DNA from 2 places in the Pelosinus baikalensis genome. Region 1 is predicted to be linked to the other one. Evidence: riboswitches for the same ligand, from Rfam matches in the RefSeq annotation. Region 1 holds a riboswitch; the other holds the start of a gene.

Region 1 (3,577 bases):
AGGTTAATATAAGATGTTGTATCTCTTTTTTCATATTCTTTCTAAAAAATGGCATGACTAGACAAAGTTGTCTAGTCATGCCATTACGCACTTTCATTTACTTATAACTTAAACTTACTGATAATCTCATTGAGTTCTTCTGCCATTTTTGCTAAAGATTCAGCATTATGATTGATCTCATGCATACTGGCACTTTGTTCTTCAGATGCAGCGGCTACCGTTTGTGCACTTGCTGCAGTTTCTTCTGCAACACCGCTGATATTTTGGGCATTCTCTACCATTGTTTGCGTTCCCTTTGCTGTTTCCTCAATTGTATGCGTTATTTGAGCAACTACAATTTTCACCTTATCGAGCTTATCAATAATAACTTCAAACCCTTTTTGAGTATTGAATGTTACTTGTTTTCCTGCTTCCACCTCATGGTTTCCTTCACTTACATGTAGGACAGCATAATCAATGTCCTCCGTCATTTTATTAATAATTTCAGCGATATGGCGTGTTGCCTCAGCACTTTGTTCCGCCAGCTTCCGAACCTCTTCTGCGACTACTGCAAAACCTCTTCCTGCTTCACCAGCACGAGCAGCTTCAATAGCAGCATTCAACGCTAATAGGTTGGTTTGACCTGCAATGCTTTGAATGACTGTAACGATTTCTCGAATGTTTTCAGACCCTTTTGCCAAGGAATTTGCCGCCTCTGTAATACTGATCATTGATTTTGCAACAGTTTCATTCTGTGTAACGATCTGAGTCAGTAAATTCATCCCTTGGCTTGCTTCTTCAACAGCATTTTGAGTATTTGCATTCACTTCATAGGCATTCGAGTTCATTTCCTCAGTACTTGCAGAAAGTTCCTGAATCGTAGCTGACATCTCTGTTATATTCGTAGTATTCTGGGCTGACCCACTCGCAACTTCCGCTATCGTATTAGAAACAATTTCTGCTGCACGTAACTGTTCTTCTACTGTTGCACTTAATTCTTGACTAGATGCTGCCAAGGATTCAGAGTTTTGGCGTATTTGCCCTACTAGCGAGCGCAGAGCATTCTTCATTTGGGACATTGCAGTAACCATATCACCTATCTCATCATTAACAGCAGCATGTTGCTCAGCAGCTGTTAAATCAAAATGACTGATTGCGTCCATTTCATTCCGAACACGATGTAAGCGTTTCGCCATATACCTACTATACCAGTATGCTAAACTACAAACGAATAGTATAATAAGCATACTTAAAATTCCAACCAAATTCTTGGTATCTTTTTGTTCCTGCATAAGTTTAACCGTTGATTGCTTTAAATATTTCTCTTCTAAATCAAAGGTTTTATCAAATTGCAGGTCTATCTGCTGTGATAAATTTCTCCCTTCCACAAGCAATGTATTGAAGGAAGGGCTGTTAGCTTTTTTTGCATCCATAAGCTGTCCCATTTTAAGACTATAGTCATCCATCATCTTTTCTAGTTTAACAGCTTCTGTTTTCACTTCTGGATTTTCCACACCAGATACAAATACCTTTAAATCTTTTGCGCTATTCTCAAATTCTTTTCTGGAATTTTGTTCATAGCTGCTAATCGAGTAGGCCATAAAACCTCGCAATTCAGCAATACCAGTATGCATACCATCCTGTGCCTTCGTGAGTAAGAGCATATTTGCGGAAGTATGTGTAATTAAATTTTCATATGTATCACTTGCTGTCGAATACTGATATGCTGTATATCCAAGCAGTATAAGCAGAAAGGAAATGGAAGTGAGAAACATACCTCCTAATTGTGCAACAATAGGTATTCTACGCATAAAATAACTCCTTTACATTTTAATTGTTAAGACGGCTGCATAAACTCGTTTATCGCATCTCCTTCCATAAAAAAAACCAGATTGTTACATGAATTGTAATTCATATAGCAACCTGGCAGACATAGATTAAAATCGTTAGTCCCATAGCTTTGCGTCCTTAACTTTCGCTAAGTTTGCCGAACATTAAATGGTATTAAATTTATGTATTAATAATTCTCCTCAAACTTCCAAAATCCTCTAAATTAAGACAAATATTTCGCCTTGTTATTAAACTCAAAATCGAGTAGAGGAAGGCCATGTGCCTGTCCTTGTATTCGATAAAATCGATTAACAGCGAGAATCCACTTAGAAGTTCATTATTCGCTTTTTTGGTGCAGATTTAAATATCTGCATTTGTTAATCCAATCCTTAACAGCTTTTGCTGCTCCATCAAATCCAGAGAATAAGGTCGAGGCTGAAACTCCATATAGTTCGCACAAATCAAGAACTTTTGCAGTATATTTTACAGGTAATGTTATCTTCCATAAAGGTGTATTGGGGAAAGATGCAAACTCATCTTCAAGAGGTTTTTGGGGAAATGGCTGTCCTCTGCCTATTGGTTGCTTTAACACCGTAAACAAGCCCGATTGAGCCGCAAGATTACTGCTAGTAGACCCTGGAACTTTAATTATATTTATATTTTTGTATGAACGAATCTTTTCTACATTCAATGCCCATACTGCAATTTTAGTATTATTCTCCTCAATGTCGTGCTTTGCTAAAGCGGTGGATGCGGCAAAATACGCTGCAACATAAGAACGTTTAGACCAATCGAGAAGATGAGTAGGCACACCATGATGCTGAGCTAAAGCCATTAGCTCTATTAATTCTTCATTTGGCCACTCAGATGGATTAATATAATATTTATCTGTTGGATACGTTCGTGGATCTAAATTTCCACGAAGTTCAGCAGAGTCATTAACAATTTTAAGACCAAGTAAATCACATTGTTTTACAAATTGTTCTAAGATAGCTCTTTCAGAAAAAATTTGTTCATCTGCAGTCATTTCTCTTTGTCCAAATATTATTTTAGAGGGACTATTTTTTCGTAGTATGGAGGGTATGAGATGCCAACTCGCATCCCTCTGTCCACGATAAATAAATTGGCTCGGCTTATCTCCTAGAGTTTTTTGAGGCGATAATATATCCCAAAATTCATCAACAGTATTAGCTTCTATAAGATTAAATTTGTTAAACATAAATCCTCCTATTGTAGAACGAATACCTACTTTACACGCTGCTTAACAATAATACTCATTTAACATTCTGCTCAATTTTAATCCACTACTATTCATTTCCTGTTTTTTTGTTAGTTCCGCCTTTTTATAAAAAAACAGACCTACTCCACTACTTAATGGCTAGGCTGTCTCTTACATAAAAAAGCATATTAGTCATAAATATGTATCATTAAGCAACACTCTGAGAAAAAGCGAGGTCAGCGAATTTTTTATGTTCACTGACCTTCTTGTTTTGTTATACAGTAATTAATATTCTCGTTTTAAATACCAAATTGATCAGTCTCAATCCACTCCATACTTAGAAGAGACCAGAAATCAGTTGCGAGTTTATTCAAAACGTAATCATATGGCAGCCAACCATAACCTTGATCACCCCAAGTGATTCCCCAAGAATTACGTATCAGTAGAGCCCCTGTAGTTTCTTGATTATATTTGGTATTTTTGATTTTTATAGTATCATCATAACCTACTGCGACAATGGCATGCCCCCACTGTGCTTGTTCGTCTGGA
Region 2 (3,577 bases), on a different contig from region 1:
ATTCCAATTATTCGATTAGCTAGCAAGAGAGCAAATCCCCGCCAATAGCGGGGATTTGTTCGTAACATGATAATAAAAACCACCATAATTGGAGAGATATCGATTTTTATTTTATTGAATATTCATTGTTAATTCTACAAAACTACCCGTTAGTTTTGCTTTTTGCAACACTTCCTCAGTAATTTCACCACCTTCCTCTACGATTAACATACCATTATCAGTTTCAATACGGCGACTAGCTTTTTTACCAAGTAAGTATTTACGATTTTTTTCGTCAAACTTTCTAGCAGAATCATCATTAGCAGCTACCTTTACATCTTCTGGTTCTTTAACTTGAATAACAGGTGGTTTCACTTCAGAAGCTACAGAAGTGCTTACTGGAGGTATTGCAATATTAGTAGTTGTTGATCTTTCTGCTACCGTTTCATGATCATCTGAAACAAAAAGCACGTCTTTACCAAAAGTTAAAATTTGCTTTGCCTCAATGCTCGTAGTTCCACCATTAAGATCCTCTATTTCACAAGATACAATTTTCCCTGAATTATCAACAAAAAACTCCGTTACTTTACCTTGAATTCGACCATTTTTAGTCAGCACTTTAGTCCCAATAATTTTTAGATCAGCCACAATTAGCTTCTCAACTTCCGGTGCATCTGTTAACGTTAATATTGCATCACTATTCTCTATCGTTATTGCGTATTCTCCTAACCCAGTAGCAGCTGCCAAAGGCAAAAATTTAGCCCCCCAATACCATTTGGAATCATCAATTAGTATCGTTACAGATCCATCTGCAGGATTAATAAGAAGACTTTTAACTGTTCCAAGCTCTGTACCCTCAACGATGCTAATAACTGGCAATCCAATAATTTCAACACTTTTTTTCATGAATAGCGCCCCTTAATTATCATTTAATATCCTCTTATCATTCATCGAAGCAGTTAGTCAATTTCTTAACCTTATTTATAGCACTCTTCCCACTTCGCCAAGAGCATTTTACCTCTGTATTCTTACCAATCGTTCTAAATTTCCCGCTATTAGTATCTCTATTGATTGACTATAATTTACTAATCTAGTCGCTAATTTAGAAAAATACATAAAAAATAGCACCTACCTATAATGCACTGTGCTAATTACAATTCTTAATTGAATCGGCAACCTGGCAATCATAGGATATATATATCCCTTAGACCCATAGCTTTGCGTCCCCACCTTTGGATGAGTTTGCTAAATATTCATTTTGTTTAATTCTATATAATATGAAATATAACGTCAACAGAAGTTCATCATTTATTTTTACACATCCCAATTGTGCTATTTAGAAGTATATTGTAGATTTACGTAGAATTTCGCCACTCGCGAAATTCAGAATCAATTTCTTTTAGTACGGTCCCCGGAATATTCTTAAAAGAAATATCCCCTAAGCGATTCTGAAGTAAAATATTCTTTACTATACGTAAATAGGCAATTGTTTTAATGAATTCCAAATCAAACATAGTGTTTTTTTGTACTCCTGGAAGCTTTCTGCCCTCACAAAAAACGTGAATTGCTTCATTATATTGACCACTATTTTTTAATATAGTGCCGATTTCCATTACCAAAAATGGTGCCGCTTCACTATTCGGATATAAAATCAAAGCTTGGCGAAAAACCTTAAGGGCTTGAATGAAATTGCGCTGTTCTTTATATATAAATGCAGAATCAATTAAACCGTCTAAATCCTTTGAAGAAGAGTCAAACACATTAATGGGCACCTGTAATTCATCTTCAACTTGTACCATCTCACTTTTCTCCTCTAACTCCACATTCTGATTTTCATCTTTCAGCTCATAGACCTCTTCTAGCTCTTCATTCTTGTCTATTAGTTTGACAATTTGTTTCTCTGATGTGGAAGCAGGATCTAGCTGGTCTACTATATGTATGTCAGAAACTGCTATATCAACAGATAACACTTCAGTTTCTAAAGCCATTACATTATTAGCATCATCTTCCTTTGGCATCACAGACCTTACAGAAGAGCTAGCTACAATAGGTATTGGTACGGCTGCAGCTATTATGATTTCTGGTTTTTCCCATAACACTCCATATTCTGAAGATTCAGCTTCCTTTATTATATTTTTTGTCTCAGACTCTCCTTTATTTTCTTCAGAATACATTTTAAATTTTTCATTATACTGTGCAATGCTAAATGCAAAGACGACTGTAGTGATTGTTAATATGCCTACAGTTCCTACTACACCAACAAATCCAATAATAATACGTGGCAGAATAATATTGACTAAAAGCGCACAACACACACATAAAATAAGAGGTTTTACATTCAGCTGAATATTTAATAGCTTATTCGTTAACACGTATATAAGATATGCAGAAATGACTATGGATAATGACGTAATTATGATATATTGCATCAAACCCCACCATAAATAAATTATTTGAAAATCAACATTCTAATTGTGAAAATTTTGTAGAATAATGTGATATGTCCTTATATTATATACTCATCTTATAAATTCCTCTTTTTGCTATCAATAATTACTAAGAATTTCAAATACGTCGACCTTGCTGTCCACTTATTTTGGAAATAATACGTTTCTTTCTAGGTTCATGACATAAGATACAATAGCCTTTTTCCAACGATTGTTGTCTTAATAATAAAGGAACGCTTACTAAGCTTTGCTGATTGACAGATAGCATCCCATCGCGTTTACCCCATATGTATCCACTTAACAGCGCAATTACCATGATTATTCCTGTCCATAACATTATAATCTCCCTTTCTGATAATACAATATTGTACTATAGAATACAACGGCGCCCAAAAACACTGCAGGAAATATTTCCTCGTTAATTAGCCAAGAAATTAATAAAGTTAATAGAAATAATAAAAAACACTCAACTCTACCAAGGCGGTGAGCCCAATTACGGTGCCCGATTAACTCATCTCTAGAATCATCTATACAATCGTCTATTAATTGTATTGATATAACAAAAAAAATTGAGAATAAGATCATCTTCCATCCTAAAAGGAAAACACCCACTATAAATATTAGAATTGACTCTTGAAATCCATTGAGCCGGCTCGGAAAATGACTTTTTAGATCATGAAACATACCAATTATGTAACTAGCAAGAAATAGGGAAATACTTATCGGAGTATTTAGGCTTGCTGCCAAAGCCATCGATACCATACCATATAGCATACTGCCTTTTCCTAGCGCGGTTGCGAAATTCTTTTCAGATTTATCCATATCTTGATCTAAATAATCATCAGCTAATTTAATTGCAATGGCAGAAAGTATCACAGAAAACATTATACTGATAAATTCACACATTGCGGGCAACACAGGTCTTCACCTCTTTTAAACCTTGGCTTAGCAATGCTGATATCGGAATAATCGTAGCTTTGGGAAATATAGAAGATAGCTGAGTAAGGTTCTCTTTAGCAAAAGGTATATCTACCTTATTTGCCAATATTGCATATGAATTACGAAATAAACCATAATTATATATCTCGCGATCGATAGTGCTAGGGTTATTTATATATTCTTTAGTGATATAGGATAAATCAATAACATGA

What was found. A riboswitch is a leader RNA that binds a small molecule or an ion and turns the genes downstream of it on or off. The one in region 1 is predicted to bind cyclic di-GMP.
Region 2: another riboswitch for cyclic di-GMP. It lies ahead of LMF89_RS03715 (PRC-barrel domain-containing protein); the one in region 1 lies ahead of LMF89_RS11600 (methyl-accepting chemotaxis protein).

What each region holds. Positions count from the first base shown of each region.
Region 1 covers NZ_JAJHJB010000014.1:53,034-56,610, reverse strand. Annotated here, with positions in the region: gene LMF89_RS11605 (AraC family transcriptional regulator) at 1-12, shown strand, start outside; gene LMF89_RS11600 (methyl-accepting chemotaxis protein) at 102-1,790, opposite strand; cyclic di-GMP riboswitch class I at 1,894-1,978, opposite strand; gene LMF89_RS11595 (FRG domain-containing protein) at 2,147-3,028, opposite strand; gene LMF89_RS11590 (C1 family peptidase) at 3,328-3,577, opposite strand, start outside.
Region 2 covers NZ_JAJHJB010000003.1:144,117-147,693, forward strand. Annotated here, with positions in the region: gene LMF89_RS03715 (PRC-barrel domain-containing protein) at 112-885, opposite strand; cyclic di-GMP riboswitch class I at 1,148-1,236, opposite strand; gene LMF89_RS03720 (tetratricopeptide repeat protein) at 1,335-2,408, opposite strand; gene LMF89_RS03725 (hypothetical protein) at 2,545-2,763, opposite strand; gene LMF89_RS03730 (UbiA prenyltransferase family protein) at 2,763-3,344, opposite strand; gene LMF89_RS03735 (GTPase domain-containing protein) at 3,325-3,577, opposite strand, start outside.